Regions from separate parts of the Planomicrobium sp. MB-3u-38 genome, predicted to be linked through region 3. Evidence: riboswitches for the same ligand, from Rfam matches in the RefSeq annotation. Region 3 holds a riboswitch; each other region holds the start of a gene.
What was found. Region 3 has a riboswitch for S-adenosylmethionine ahead of CXF70_RS14865 (methionine ABC transporter ATP-binding protein). Riboswitches for the same ligand answer to the same signal wherever they lie in the genome.
Positions count from the first base shown of each region.

Region 1: another riboswitch for S-adenosylmethionine. It lies ahead of CXF70_RS07065 (O-acetylhomoserine aminocarboxypropyltransferase/cysteine synthase family protein); the one in region 3 lies ahead of CXF70_RS14865 (methionine ABC transporter ATP-binding protein).
Region 2: another riboswitch for S-adenosylmethionine. It lies ahead of metK (methionine adenosyltransferase); the one in region 3 lies ahead of CXF70_RS14865 (methionine ABC transporter ATP-binding protein).
Region 4: another riboswitch for S-adenosylmethionine. It lies ahead of CXF70_RS01460 (methionine ABC transporter ATP-binding protein); the one in region 3 lies ahead of CXF70_RS14865 (methionine ABC transporter ATP-binding protein).

Region 1 covers NZ_PJBO01000023.1:64,715-68,526, reverse strand. Annotated here, with positions in the region: gene metX (homoserine O-acetyltransferase MetX) at 1-476, opposite strand, end outside; gene CXF70_RS07065 (O-acetylhomoserine aminocarboxypropyltransferase/cysteine synthase family protein) at 488-1,777, opposite strand; SAM riboswitch class I at 1,884-1,999, opposite strand; gene CXF70_RS07060 (glycerol-3-phosphate acyltransferase) at 2,134-2,775, shown strand; gene pepT (peptidase T) at 2,905-3,812, shown strand, end outside.
Region 2 covers NZ_PJBO01000075.1:15,746-19,557, forward strand. Annotated here, with positions in the region: gene pckA (phosphoenolpyruvate carboxykinase (ATP)) at 13-1,602, opposite strand; SAM riboswitch class I at 1,838-1,952, shown strand; gene metK (methionine adenosyltransferase) at 2,156-3,352, shown strand; gene CXF70_RS15915 (gamma carbonic anhydrase) at 3,398-3,812, opposite strand, start outside.
Region 3 covers NZ_PJBO01000071.1:124,704-128,515, reverse strand. Annotated here, with positions in the region: gene CXF70_RS14875 (MetQ/NlpA family ABC transporter substrate-binding protein) at 1-386, opposite strand, end outside; gene CXF70_RS14870 (methionine ABC transporter permease) at 446-1,114, opposite strand; gene CXF70_RS14865 (methionine ABC transporter ATP-binding protein) at 1,107-2,132, opposite strand; SAM riboswitch class I at 2,220-2,324, opposite strand; gene CXF70_RS14860 (thioredoxin family protein) at 2,374-2,685, opposite strand; gene CXF70_RS14855 (toprim domain-containing protein) at 2,692-3,030, opposite strand; gene gcvH (glycine cleavage system protein GcvH) at 3,210-3,590, opposite strand; gene CXF70_RS14845 (arsenate reductase family protein) at 3,669-3,812, opposite strand, start outside.
Region 4 covers NZ_PJBO01000001.1:243,034-246,845, forward strand. Annotated here, with positions in the region: gene CXF70_RS01450 (MetQ/NlpA family ABC transporter substrate-binding protein) at 1-636, opposite strand, end outside; gene CXF70_RS01455 (methionine ABC transporter permease) at 673-1,323, opposite strand; gene CXF70_RS01460 (methionine ABC transporter ATP-binding protein) at 1,313-2,344, opposite strand; SAM riboswitch class I at 2,484-2,598, opposite strand; gene CXF70_RS01465 (C39 family peptidase) at 2,733-3,764, opposite strand; gene CXF70_RS01470 (TVP38/TMEM64 family protein) at 3,798-3,812, opposite strand, start outside.

The sequences.
Region 1 (3,812 bases), on a different contig from region 3:
GCGAGCGGAATGATGGATTCCGTGAAGTACGGATAAAGCGCACCCCATTGGAGTGCTTTCATGCCGCCGAGCGAACCACCGATTACAGCTTTCAGTTTGGCGATGCCCAATTTTTTTAATGCCAGATATTCGGCATGCACCATATCCTTTATGGTCAGCAACGGGAAATCTGATCGATACGTTTTGCCGGTAACCGGATTCAAGGAGAGTGGACCTGTGGATCCATTGCAGCCACCCAGCACATTGAAAGTGATTATCTGGAATTCGGCGCTATCCAAAGCTTTGCCAGGACCGGCCAAGCCACTCCACCACCCGGGATTTTCTTCACTGCCGACCGCATGCTGGTCTCCGGTCAATGCATGGCAAACCAGGATGACCGGGCCGGAAGGATTTCCGCATCGCTCATATGCCAATTCAACTCTTTCCAGCACTTGACCGGATTCCAAAACCAAGCTTCCGATGGATACTTTCCCCATTGTTTCTCCTCCTATACTTCCTGGACTGCCGCCGCTTTAATAGCCTGTTCCAGATCAGCAATCAAATCTTCAGGATTTTCCAGGCCGACCGACAAGCGGATCAGTTCCTCAGTGACGCCCGACTGCTCCAATCCTTCCGCGCTTAATTGCTGATGCGTTGTGGAAGCTGGATGGATGATCAGTGATTTGGCATCCCCGACATTCGCCACATGAGACCATAAACCGACACCATCGATCACTTTCCGGCCTGCTTCCCTGCCGCCCTTGATGCCGAAGTTCACGATGGAACCGAATGTATCTTTCAAATATTTTTTCGCTAAGCCGTGAGACGGATGATCTTCGAAGCCGATATAATTCACCCATTCGACCTGCGGGTGATTTTTAAGGTAGTCAGCGATGATTCCCGCGTTGCTGCTGTGTTTCGGCAGACGCAAATGCAATGTTTCCAGCCCCTGTAAAAATGCGTGGGCACTGTCCGGGCTGAGCGATGGGCCAAAATCACGCAATAATTGAACGCGCAATTTGGTTGCAAATGACGCGCCTTCCGAGTCTATTCCATAGCGGATGCCGTGGTAGCTGTCGTCAGGCTCTGTGTAATTCGGAAATCTTTCATGATTCCAATTGAACTTGCCGCCATCCACCGCGATACCGCCGATCGTTGTGCCGTGGCCGCCAATCCATTTGGTTGCTGAATGGATGACAACATCCGCTCCAAACGCGATCGGATTGCTGCCGTATGGAGACGCGAATGTATTATCAATCAATAAAGGAATATTGAATTCATGCGCAATTGCTGCAACCTTCTCCACATCGAATACATTCAGGCTCGGATTGCCGATTGTTTCGCCGAAGAAAGCTTTCGTCCGGTCGGTTACAGCCGAACGGAAATTTTCAGGGTCAGCGCCGTCGATGAATTTGACAGTGATGCCGTAACGCGGCAGCGTGTTGGCGAATAAGTTATACGTGCCCCCATAAAGATTGCTGTCGGCAACAACTTCATCCCCCGCTTCCGCGATATTCAGGATTGAAAACGCGATAGCCGCCATTCCCGAAGACAGGGCAACTGCCGCTGTCCCGCCTTCAAGAAGCGCAACACGCTGTTCAAATACATCCACCGTCGGATTCATGATGCGTGAGTAAATATTTCCTGCCTCTTTCAATCCGAACAGATTCTGCGCATGTTCAGTGTCACGGAATACATATGATGTCGTTTTATGGATGGGAACCGCCCTTGAGCCTGTCACCGGATCCGGCTGCTGGCCTCCGTGAAGTAAGTTTGTTTCTGCTTTGAATTTTGTCATTTTTCATTCCTCCATTAATTTTAGTAGATGGATCTTAATGTAGATGAGGGAATAGAAAAAGGCCCCCTTCTAATTAGAAGAGGGCCGTTATACACGGAGTTTCCTCCTCTCATCTGCCAGACTGTCGTTCCAGTCTGTAGGAATTAGCACCTTTCCAAGCTGGGTTGCTTGGTGGTTGCCGGGCATCGCAGGGCCTAGTCCCTCCGCCACTCTTGATAAGAGTATTCAGATTCAGTTTTCCATCTTGTTGAGAAGTATAAATAATGATACGATATTTTGTCAAGGAGCTTGTCGGATAATTTTGAAACTTTATCTCCGTTCATACGTTTACTATTTAAGAAAGGCAGGGGTAAATTATGACTCTCTGGATTTTTTCCGCACTTATAGCAGGTTATTTGATCGGTTGCCTTCACGGCTCCCTTGTCGCGCAATTATTATCCGGCACCAACATCAAGTCAGCAGGCGTCAAAAACTCCGGCGCATCCAATGCGGCAATCGTTCTTGGCTGGAAGTACGGGGCACTGGTCGCATTTCTTGATATTTTCAAAGGATTTGCGGCAGTTCTCGCGATGCGGTTGTTTTTGGGAAACAGCAGTCTGCCTGCTGAGACAGTATGGGCGATTTTATTCTTTATCGCGGCCGGGGTAGTGCTTGGCCATAACTTCCCCTTCTATATGAAGTTCAATGGCGGCAAAGGCACCGCCGCTGTTATCGGGGTCATGATCGCACTCGACTGGCAACTTGGACTGCTCGGTCTCGCTCTGCTTATAGTGATCGCCCTAGCGACCAATTACCTGGTCATTGGCGTACTTGCTTTATATGCCGTTTTTCTTCTGATCGCCTTCTGGCCGGCAGACGGCTTTTGGCCATATGTTATAGCACTTGCCTTGATTGCGATGGCGTTTTTGAAGCATCTCGAAAATATCCGCCGCATAAAAGACGGCACCGAAAACAAGGTCTCAGCTGTATTGCGGAAGAAAAGCGCAAGCGCCCGTTAAGCTCTGGAGATTGGACAAAAGAAAATTGCTGCCGATCCCGAATTGGGGCCGGCAGCTTTTTCAGATTTCCTCTATTCTTTTCATTCGTGGTAAAATAGAGCCAGTACATACTCCAGGAGGTCTTTATACATGATTGAAACCTTGATCGAACGATTGATCCGCTATGCAAAAATAGATACGCAATCCAATTTTGAAAACCATGAAACACCATCCACTCCCGGGCAGTGGGATCTGCTGCATGAATTGGAAAAGGAAATGAATGAAATCGGCCTGGAAGAAGTCTCAATGGACGATCACGGCTATCTTTTCGGCACGCTTCCAGCCACTTCAGATAAAGAGCTTCCGGTAATCGGCTTTCTTGCCCACGTCGATACGGCTACTGACTTTACAGGCAAAAACGTCAATCCGCAGCGCATCGATAATTATGATGGAAAAGATATTCCACTCAGTGATTCAGTTGCGATGACAGTCAAAGATTTTCCGGATCTGCAGAATTATGTCGGCCATACACTGATTACGACAGACGGCACGACTCTTCTCGGCGCTGACAATAAAGCCGGTGTCGCTGAAATAATGACAGCGATGGAGTATCTCGTCCAGCATCCTGAAATCGAACACGGCAAAATCCGCGTCGCTTTTACACCGGATGAGGAAATCGGACGCGGCCCCCATAAGTTTGATGTTGAACGCTTCGGCGCCAAATACGCCTATACGATGGACGGCGGTCCGCTGGGTGAACTTCAATACGAAAGCTTTAATGCCGCAGCAGGAAAACTGACTGTCCAAGGAAAAAGTGTCCACCCAGGGTCTGCAAAGGACAAGATGGTCAATGCTTCCACCATCGCCATCCAATTCCAGAATGCCATGCCTGAAAATGAAGTTCCTGAAAAGACGGAAAGCTACGAAGGATTCATTCATTTGAACAGCTTTAAAGGTGACGTGGAACAAGCGGTATTGAGTTATATCATCCGAGACTTCGATAAAGGAAAATTCGAAGCGAAAAAATCGCACATGCAGCAGACAGCCGAAAAATTGCA
Region 2 (3,812 bases), on a different contig from region 3:
TGCTTTTGCTTATCAATTATTCAATGGTCCGCCTTGAGCGCTGATGTCAGCTGATACGGAACCGAATTTCTTGAAGTTATCCTGGAATTTCTGAGCAAGCTCCTGTGCTTTCGCATCGTAAGCTTCTTTGTCAGACCAAGCATCGCGAGGGTTAAGAACCTCAGTTGGCACGCCAGGGATTGCCTGTGGAATGCTGAGTCCGAAGACTGCTTCCTGTTCAGTCTGAACGTCGTTCAATTCGCCTTTGATCGCTGCGCGGACCATAGTACGTGTATAAGAAAGTTTCATGCGGTTGCCGACGCCGTATGCTCCGCCAGTCCAGCCCGTGTTTACAAGGAAAACTTCCACTTCATGTTCATCGATTTTATTGCCGAGCATTTCTGCGTAGACAGTTGCATGCAATGGCAGGAAAGGTGAACCGAAGCAAGTCGAGAACGTCGCTTCCGGAGAAGTGATGCCGCGTTCTGTGCCTGCCAGTTTTGATGTATATCCGCTAAGGAAATGATACATCGCCTGTTCTTTCGTCAGTTTGCTGATAGGAGGCAATACGCCGAATGCATCAGCAGTCAGGAAGACGATCGTTTTCGGATGTCCAGCCATTGAAGGGTGGATGCTGTTATCGATCGCATCAATCGGATAAGCTGCACGCGTGTTTTCAGTCAATGAACCATCATCGTAATCGGGAATGCGTGTTTCCGGATCAACGACAACATTTTCAAGGACAGATCCGAAACGGATTGCATCGAAAATCTGTGGTTCATTTTCACGTGAAAGGTTGATCGTTTTAGCGTAGCAGCCGCCTTCGATATTGAAAACGCCGTTATCAGACCAGCCGTGCTCGTCATCACCGATCAATTTGCGGTCCTGGTCAGCCGAAAGCGTCGTTTTCCCTGTTCCGGACAAGCCGAAGAACAAAGCAACGTCGCCTTCCTGTCCAACGTTAGCGGAGCAGTGCATCGGCAAAATGCCTTTTTCAGGAAGAATATAGTTCATGATTGAGAAAATGGATTTTTTCATTTCGCCGGCATATTCAGTTCCGCCGATCAAAATTACTTTCTTTTCCATGGAAACGATGATGAATGTTTCGGAATCAGTGCCATCGACAGCCGGATCAGCTTTGAAAGTCGGTGCATAAACGACAGTGAACTCTGCGTCATGGATTTTCATTTCATCTTCTGTCGGACGGATGAATAATTGGTGGGCAAATAGATTATGCCACGCATATTCGTTGATCGTCTGGATATGAAGGCGTGATTCCGGGTCTGCCCCTGCGAATCCTTTAAAGACGAAAAGTTCTTCTCTTTCTTTCAGGTGCTTCAGCACTTTTGCATATAGGTTCTCAAAAACCTCAGAAGAAATCGGACGGTTTACTGTACCCCAGTCAATTTTATCTTTCGAAATATCTTCTTCTACCATATACTTATCTTTAGGCGAGCGGCCAGTGTATTTACCCGTTTCGGCTTTGACTGCGCCTTCGCGCGTCAAAATTGCTTCTCCACGTGAAGTGGCTGCCTCCACCAATTGTGGAACCGACCATTGGACATTGACGTTGGGGCCGTTTAAAAGATCTTTCAAATCGCTTGCTAAGTTAACTGAGTTCATATATGTACCTTCCTTTTCGGTTATTCCCAAGGCATTGGGGAAGAGTTATATTCGAACAATAGTATAACACATTAACTCGATTAGTCTATACTAATAACCCGTAGGAATTGAAAATTAATCATTTGTGCATAATTAATACCCGAAATGGGATGTTTTCATGCATCTAATGCGAATAAAATATAAAAAACGTTGACATCATTTAACCAATTCCGTATGATGAAAAATTGAACGGATACTCTTATTCCGAGCTGGTGGAGGGGGCAGGCCCTATGAAACCCGGCAACCTGCTGCATAGATGCAGCGCTGGTGCCCAACCTGAAGCAAGGCTCACAGGCCTTGGATGATAAGAGTGAAAGGTGCTTATGATGATTTCTCCTTTCCTCATTGAATGATGAGTGAAGGGATTTTTTTATGAATCGCCCTTAATCCTCGTGTACAAAGGCCACAACGGCTTGAAGTTCAATCCAGAATGTTTGGAACGGACTTGACATGGGAAAACGAGTACCGTATCAATTTCGAGAGCAATCTCGCAGGATATAAGGAGGAACATTTTTTGACAAACCGTCGATTATTCACATCAGAATCAGTAACAGAAGGACATCCGGATAAGATCTGTGACCAAATCTCAGATGCCATCCTGGACGCGATCCTCGCAGAAGACCCTAATGCACGAGTAGCGTGCGAAACTACCGTTACTACAGGACTTGTTCTTGTAGCAGGGGAAATTACAACAAACACATACGTGGACATCCCGAAAGTGGTGCGCCAGACTGTTAAAGATATTGGTTATACACGCGCGAAATACGGCTTTGACTCTGAAACAAGTGCGGTATTGACTGCAATTGATGAGCAATCGCCGGATATCGCTGCAGGAGTGAACGTGGCTCTTGAATCCCGTGAAGGCCAAATGACGGATAAAGAATTGGATGATATCGGAGCAGGAGACCAAGGTTTGATGTTCGGTTACGCGAACAATGAAACCGAGGAATTGATGCCATTGCCGATTTCATTGGCACATAAATTGGCTCGCCGTTTAGCAGAAGTCCGCAAGGAAGAAATTCTTCCATATCTGCGTCCTGACGGCAAGACACAAGTTACGGTTGAATATGATGAAAACGATAAGCCGCTTCGCGTGGATACTATTGTTATCTCAACACAGCATCATCCTGAAGTAACGCTTGAGCAAATCCAGCGCAATATTAAAGAATATGTCATTGATGAAGTCGTTCCGGCTAATTTGCTGGATGATGAAACAAAATATTTCATCAACCCGACTGGCCGTTTTGTAATCGGTGGACCTCAAGGAGACGCGGGTCTTACTGGCCGTAAAATCATCGTTGATACTTACGGTGGTTATGCACGCCACGGCGGCGGTGCATTCTCCGGTAAGGACGCGACGAAAGTTGACCGTTCCGGTGCATATGCAGCGCGCTATGTAGCGAAAAACATTGTCGCTTCAGGATTGGCTGATAAATGTGAAGTGCAGCTTGCTTATGCAATCGGTGTTGCACATCCGGTTTCGATTTCAGTTGATACATTCGGCACAGGCAAAATCAGTGAAGACCAATTCATCGATCTTGTCCGCAATAATTTCGACTTGCGTCCGGCTGGCTTGATCAAGATGCTTGATCTTCGCCGTCCGATCTACAAGCAGACTGCAGCTTACGGCCATTTCGGCCGCACAGATGTGGATCTTCCTTGGGAGCGCACTGACAAAGCAGATGCCTTGAAAGAACAATCAGGAATTTAATGAAATCAAAAACCCGCACAAGCCTCATGGCTCGTGCGGGTTTTATTATTTCTGAAGCGATTTATAATAAACGGCTTTCTCGGCGTATTCACGAACAATGCGTTCCATGTCGGCGATGTCTTCTTCGTTGAGATCCCGGATGACTTTAGCGGGGCGCCCAAATGCCAGTTTGCCTGGCGGAATGACTTTTCCTTGCGGTACGAGGCTTCCGGCTCCGATAAATGCACCTTCGCCAATTTCAGCGCCGTCGAGGATAACAGATCCCATGCCGATCAATGCATTTTTGCGGACGGTGCAGCTATGGAGCGTCACCTGATGTCCCACTGTGACATTGTCTTCGAGAATCAATGGGTTATTGGGGCTCTGGTGCAGCATGCAGAGATCTTGGATATTCGTTTTATTGCCGATAACGGTTGGAGCTACATCTCCGCGGACGACAGTATTGAACCAGACGGATGAT
Region 3 (3,812 bases):
TATTCCTGGGAGTAGACGCCGATTGGTTCAATATGGATACCGCCGGCATTTGCAAAATCATAGCCGTGCTCTTCCATTTGAGATTCAAAGTAAGGGATATGCTGGAAATAGTTTGCATCGATTTCGCCTGAATCCAGATCTTCATTCGGGAAGATATAATCCTGGTACGTTTCGATCTCCAATTCGATTCCCTGTTCTTCAAGAATCGGCTGGACCTGTTCCAAAATTTCCGCGTGCGGCACATTTGATGCACCCACTTTGATCGTGCTTGTTTCGCCTTCTCCAGATCCGCCGTTGCTTGAGTCAGTGCCAGCTTCATTGCTGTCGCTGCCGCATCCTGCTAAAGCTAATGTTGCCAATAAAGTTCCTGTAAGTAGTTTTTTCATAGTGTGTAGTCTCCCTTTTCTCTGTAGTTGTATTTCTTATGTCAACGAAATTTCCGTTATCAACGTTTGTCTGCTTTTTTGGTTAATGCGTCACCTATAAACTGGATGATAAATACGATGATCAGAATTAGAATGGTTGCCATCAATACGACATCAGGACGGCTGCGCTGAAAACCATCCAGGAATGCAAGCGTTCCGAGTCCGCCGGCACCGATGACGCCAGCCATAGCTGTATAACCGACCAAAGCAATCGAAGTGACTGTAATCCCTGAGATCAAAGCAGGTTTTGATTCCGGCAACAGGACTTTACGGATAATGGTGCCTGTTGTTGCTCCCATTGAACGAGCTGCTTCAATGACGCCTTTATCGATTTCCTGGAAAGCGATGAGTACCAGACGCGCATAAAACGGCGCCGCACCTATAATCAGTGCCGGAAGTGCAGCGTTCGGTCCACGAATCGTGCCGATCAGGAAGCTTGTAAAAGGAATCAGCAAAATGATCAGGATGATGAATGGTATGGAGCGGAAAACGTTCACGAATACCCCAGTGAGCCAGTTAACGATTTTATTCGCCCATAATTGCTTTGGCGCTGTCAGAAATAAAATGATGCCAAGTACAAGTCCGATGATGAACGTAAATAATGTCGACATTGCTGTCATATAGATTGTTTCAAGTGTCGCTTCCCACATCTTGTCCCAGTCGACATTCGGAAATAATGACTCAATCATTTGCCATCACCTCCGCCTGTACATTTTCCTGATTGAGAAAGTCGAGGGCCTGACGGATATCAGCGTCCGTGCCTTTAAACTGTAAAATCAATGTTCCATATGCTCCCCGCTGTGTATGTGATACTTTCCCTTGGACAATATTGACTTCCACAGGGAACTTCCGGATCAGCTGTGTCAAGATCGGCTGCTCTGCCTGTTCGCCAACAAACACCAACTTCACCAATTCGCCTGTCGGATACAATTCACGCAAATGCTTGATGGTTTCGCTCGAATCCTCCGACTCTGTGACTTGAGCCACGAAGCGTTTGGTGATTTCCTGCTTCGGCGTCTGGAAAATCTCAAGTACGTCACCGAGTTCCACTACTTTGCCGCCTTCCATCACTGCCACACGATGGCAGATTTTCCGGATTACATGCATTTCGTGAGTAATCAGCACAATAGTTAAGCCGAGCCGTTTATTGATATCAACCAATAAGTCCAAAATAGCGTCGGTTGTTTCCGGATCCAGAGCTGAAGTGGCTTCATCGCACAGCAGCACTTCAGGATCGTTTGCCAATGCGCGGGCAATACCGACGCGCTGCTTCTGTCCACCGGACAATTGTGAAGGATAAGCATTTTCACGGCCTGCCAAGCCTACCAATTCAACGAGTTCCTTTACCTTTTCCACTCTCTTAGCTTTTGGAACCCCGGCGATCTCCAGCGGAAATTCAATATTTTCCTGCACTGTACGGGACCATAGTAGATTGAAATGCTGAAATATCATACTAACTTTTTGGCGTGCCTTACGCAATTCGGCGCCTTTAATATCGGTTATTTTCTGACCGTTGATGTCGACAGTACCTGAAGTCGGTTTTTCCAGACCGTTCAGTATGCGGATCAACGTACTCTTGCCTGCACCGCTGTAGCCGATGATCCCGAAAATTTCCCCATCGGCAATGGTCAGATTAACGTCATCTACAGCTGTCAATGCAGTCTTGCCGACATCAAATGTCTTCGTCAATTGCTTTAACTCAATCATTGCTACACTCTCCCACTTCAAAATAAAAAACCCTTCCGCTCAGAAATGAGCAGAAGGGCACACGCAAAAATATATACGTCAACCGTTCTCTCATCTTCCAAAGCTTTCGCTTTGTGTGACTTGGCACCATTTCATTTTCATGACGGTTGCCGGGCTTCACAGGGCACTTCCCTCCACCACTCTTTATAAGAGTTACGTTATTAAGTTTGTTGTTCAGGATATTAATTTATCACGGCTTGTTTTATACGTCAACAATTTTTAACTTTTCATAAATATAAGGTACGGAATGGAAGGCATACACCTTTTCTTTCAGCTTGCCGTTTTCTGTGATCAACAGGCATGGCACGCTTTCGACTTCATATAAAGAAGCAATTTCCTGCACATAATTCAAGTTAGCCTTGCCGATAGACAAATCCGGCATCGCAGCGACAACTACTTCGAGCATTTTCGAAGCCAGCTGGCAAGTCCCGCACATAGGCGTATAAAGGTAATAAGCCGCCAGCTTATTGGTGTTTTTGGCTTTGCTCCATTCTTTATGGTTCCATTCTTTCATATATCTTCATCCTTCGGCTAATAGGTTATTGACCCGGATATTTGCTGCAATCAGAACATCCGTCAGTATACGGAGAGGCGTGGTGGCCACTTCCTTATAGCTCCGGTCGATATAAAAATGCCGGGCTTCCGGAAACTCACGTTTCACCAATTTCCTCAGCTTTTCACCTGATTTATCTGCATCGACCAATACGATGATATCCTGTCCTTCAAAAGGCAGCAACAGTTCTTCAAGCCTTGTAGCACTTACTGTGCCATTTGTGCAAAGAATGGTCACGTTCTCCGCAATGAGCGGCGCAATCCTGTTCTTATCCGATATCCCTTCAACTACGATCACTTTGTCCATTATCCAACACCCCGCTGATTAATTGGAATAGAGAGCATGTTGATATCTATTTATATTATATACCCGTTTCACGCGAATCAATTGATTTGCCTGGCGTTGCTATTACAGAGACGGAGAAGGATTGATGAATAATAAAAACTTATAAAAAAAAGCGCCGAAAAACAGGCGCTTACTGGAACTTACTCGTTTGTCATTTCTTTGTATTGGTCAGCATCCATCAATTCGTTCACTTCATCTTCAGAAGGAGCTTCGATGACTACCATCCATGCTTGCTCGTATGGAGATTCGTTAACGAATTCCGGGCTGTCTTCAAGTTCAGAGTTGACTTCAACCACTTTACCGCTGACTGGAGCGTAAAGTTCCGATACCGTTTTAACAGACTCAACGCTGCCGAATGGTTCGTTTTTCTTCAGTTCGTCGCCGACTTGCGGCAATTCGACGAATACGATGTCACCAAGTTCAGCCTGTGCGAAATGAGTGATGCCAATGCGTGCTTTACCATCTTCAAGTTTTACCCATTCATGTTCTTTTGAATAACGAAGTTCTTGTGGTGTGCTCATCCAAACGCCTCCAAAATATGTAGTAGCTTCAATTTCAGTTTGACATATTACCTGACCAATTACAAGATTGCACATTGCTTAAGACCAGGTATTTTTATAAGTCTCTTCCTTGAACCCAAGCGTCGCCATTTGACCGTCCCATGCAATCGGGCGCTTGACCAGCATGCCGTTTGAAGCAAGCAGCGTCAGCTTTTCATCTTCGGACATTTCAGGGAGCCTATC
Region 4 (3,812 bases), on a different contig from region 3:
GTCAGTCGGATTCAGGCCTGCATCCACTGCAATCCCGTTGTTGACGATTGATGCCGCAACGTCTGCCATTGCCCGCGGTGTTTGTGCTGCCACCATCGGAACGATTTCAAGCTTTTTCGGATTTTCAATGATGTGGTCAGCTGTACCAGTCAAACCGGCATCGTCCGACAATTTGATCAAACCGGCTTCCTGAAGCAGCAAGAGTGCACGGCCCATATTGGTGGCTTCGTTCGGTACCGCAATTTGTGAACCTTCCGGAAGTTCATCGATTGAATCGTACTTTTCAGAGTAGAGGCCCATTGGAGCGATGACTGTAGAGCCGATTGGCACGATGTCGATGTTATGCTCTTCGACAAATTCGTCAAAATAAGAGATTGTCTGGAATGCATTCAAATCGAGCTCGCCTTCAGCCAAGGCGATGTTCGGTGCCACGTAATCAGAGAACGTGACGATTTCAAGGTCGATGCCTTCTTTTTCCGCTTTATCGGCGATGTAATCCCAGATTGTCGTATCCGAGCCGCTGATGCCGAGTGTTATTTTGCGGTTGCCGTCTCCAGCACCTTCTGTTTCGCTGCCGCATGCTGCAAGTGTCAAAGCCAATAGAGCCAATAAGAAAAGAGTTGTTATTTTTTTCATGGTTGATTCCTCCAGTGTTTTATTAGAATGAAAAACTTAACGACGACGGACGCGCCGCGATAACAGGTTGCCGCCGGACTGGACGCCTTGGACAAGTACGACCAGGATTGCTACGGTGACGACCATGACGAGTGTGTCGAAACGCTGATAACCATAAGTGATGGCCAAGTCGCCGAGGCCACCGCCTCCAATGGCACCGGCCATGGCGGATGCACCGATCAAGCCGACGATGGCGATTGTCAAAGCCAGCACAAGTGAGCTTAAGGCTTCCGGGATGAGGAAACGGAAAACGATCTGGAATGGGGATGCGCCCATTGCTTGTGCCGCTTCGATCACTCCTTTATCAACTTCAAGGAGCGAGTTTTCAATCAGCCGAGCAATGTAAGGTCCGGCGTAAAAAACGAGTGGGACGATCGCTGCCGCTGTGCCGATGGAAGTGCCGACGATGATGCGGGTCAACGGGATGATGGCGACCATCAGGATGATGAAAGGGACGGACCGGAAAATATTGATGATGACATTCAGCACTTTTGAAACCGGTTCGTTTTCCAGTAGATGGCCTTTCCGTGTAACGACAAGCAAGAGGCCGAGTATAAAACCGATGATCACGGAGAACAGAAATGCCACTCCTGTCATATAGATTGTTTCCCATAAGGCTTCCAGGATCTGTTCGTTGTCAACTAGCATAGTTCAGGACCTCCTCGACATGGACATTGCCTTCCCGGATATCTGCCAGCGCTTTATTGATCTCTTCGGCAGGACCGGTGAATTCAACGATAAGGTTGCCGTACGGCGCGCCCTGTAACTCGGTGATGTTGCCGAACAGGACGTTCAGATCCAATTGGTATTTACGCGAGATACGGGACATCAGCGGCTGGCCGACCGATGTGCCTGTAAATTGAATCCGGTAGATGGAATTTTTACGGCTTGGGTTTTGTATCTGCTTCAGCAGTGATTCCGGCAGTTCATCGTTCATAACTGAGCGGACAAACCTTTGCGTAGTCGGCTGCTGCGGATTCGTAAACACTTCGAACACCGTTCCTTGCTCAATGACTTTACCTGCTTCGAGAACGGCCACTTTGTCGCAGATTTCGCGGATGACCCCCATCTCGTGGGTGATCAGCAGAATGGTGATGTTGTATTCACGGTTGATGCGGCGCAGCAATTCCAGAATCGATTGGGTTGTCTGCGGGTCGAGCGCGGAAGTGGCTTCGTCACAAAGCAGGACCGATGGATTGGTGGCCAAAGCGCGTGCAATGCCGATGCGTTGTTTCTGGCCGCCCGACAGCTGGTCGGGATATTTCGTTGCCTGATCGGAAAGGCCGACAAAATCGAGCAGCTCTTTTACCTGCTCTTTAATCTTGTTTTTCGGCGTGTTTGCCAGAATAAGAGGCATCGCGACATTGTGGAAAACCGTTTTCGAATTCAGCAGATTGAAATGCTGGAAAATCATGCCGATGTCTTTCCGTGTTTTCCGGATTTCCTTTGCCGATAGCTTGGAAATGTCTTTGCCATCTATCCGGACATGCCCGCTGCTCGGACGCTCCAGCAGATTGACTGTGCGGATGAGGGAGCTTTTGCCGGCTCCACTAAAGCCGATCACTCCGAAGATCTCTCCAGTTTCGACAGTGAGATCGATGCCGTTCAATGCATGGATTTCCTGTTTCCCTGACTGATAGGTTTTTGTAACCCCCTCAAATTGAATCATTAGTACGCCTCCTTCAGCTGTAAATAATTTTGCAAATCGTGTGCGTACAGATCTGACTTTCCAAAAATGAACGAAAAAAAGCCCTCTTTTTTTCTTAATCCATAAGAAAAAAAGAGGGCTCCAGAATGAAACCATCTCGTTCTCATCTTCCAAATGCAAGGATCGCATTTGCAGGAATTAGCACAGTTTTCGCATGAAGCGAATCCGCTGCCGAAACGTCATAGGGCCTGTCCCTCGGTTTCTCTGGATAAGAAAGTGATGTACGTATTTGATTTGTAATGACTACTTTAGTGGCGTTCGAAACAAAAGTCAACAGTTTTAATTATATTTTTTTAAATCCTGCATTCATGATTGCCCGATAACTTCCCGGCATCCCCACAAGCTCAACCTACCTTCTCACAATAACAGCCTGGCTTCCCATCGCTTCATAGCTATCAAAAAAAATTTTTTCAGGATAGTTTACACGACCTTTAAGGGGGTCCATTACATAGACGTTGCCGTCTTCCCAGCCGTCCAGCACCACGCTGTGCAAATTACTGAAAGAAGGGTGGAAATCGCCAGTTTCTTCGATGTACCAGCCGCCGGAAGTGACCGGTGGCGACAAATCCAGTGTGACCCAGACAATGACCGGAATATTTCGATCGGTATAGGAAAGGATTTCCTCCTGGGTGCTGCCGCTGACATTTTCGGCGATCAGCCGGCTGCTTTTGGAATCGATGATTCCTTTGGCTGCTTCGACGATCGGTTCTGCAAATACATACCAGCCTCCGTTTGCCTTTCTGGGATTGCCGGCATATGCCTGATGAGGATCTGGTCCGAAACGTTTGCCGTTTTTGAAGGTGAAAGACGATTTTGGCAAGTAATCATCAGCCATGGTCGTTTTGGAAACTTTGAGGCGATAATGATTGAGAGCAGATGTCAATGTCGTAATTTCACAGCCATTCGGCAGTTCGGGGTCTTGCATCAGAATCGGTACATTTATATGAGTGGCTTCACGTTCAACATAGGTTTCAATCGTGGTCGGCAAGTCGTCCGGCTGATGAAGATACATTTTTTCTTCCGCCAATTTTACGGCGCCTGAATCTGTATCTGCGCGCACAATTCGAATCCGGTATTCATTTCCGTCGACCAATGCATCTGCTTCCATTTCACCGGCTTCATCGGATTTTATTACATCGACCAATGTGCTGGTGCTGGTATCAATGATGTATAGCAGATAGTTTTCAAGCGGCTGTCCGTTTCTGGAATTTGTCAGCAAAAAAGCCTCTGAAGATACATTCTGATCAGGTGATTCAATGGCAAAGCCATCGGCCATGATTTTTTTGAATGAAGTTCCAAGCGACGATGGACTGAATCCGACAATGAAAAAGGACAGCGCAAAAAAGGCTCCGAATCTTATAAGTTTATGGGATGTCTTCAAGGTAACAGCTCCATTATGGGGTAAGTTGAAATATTACATCTGAACTTT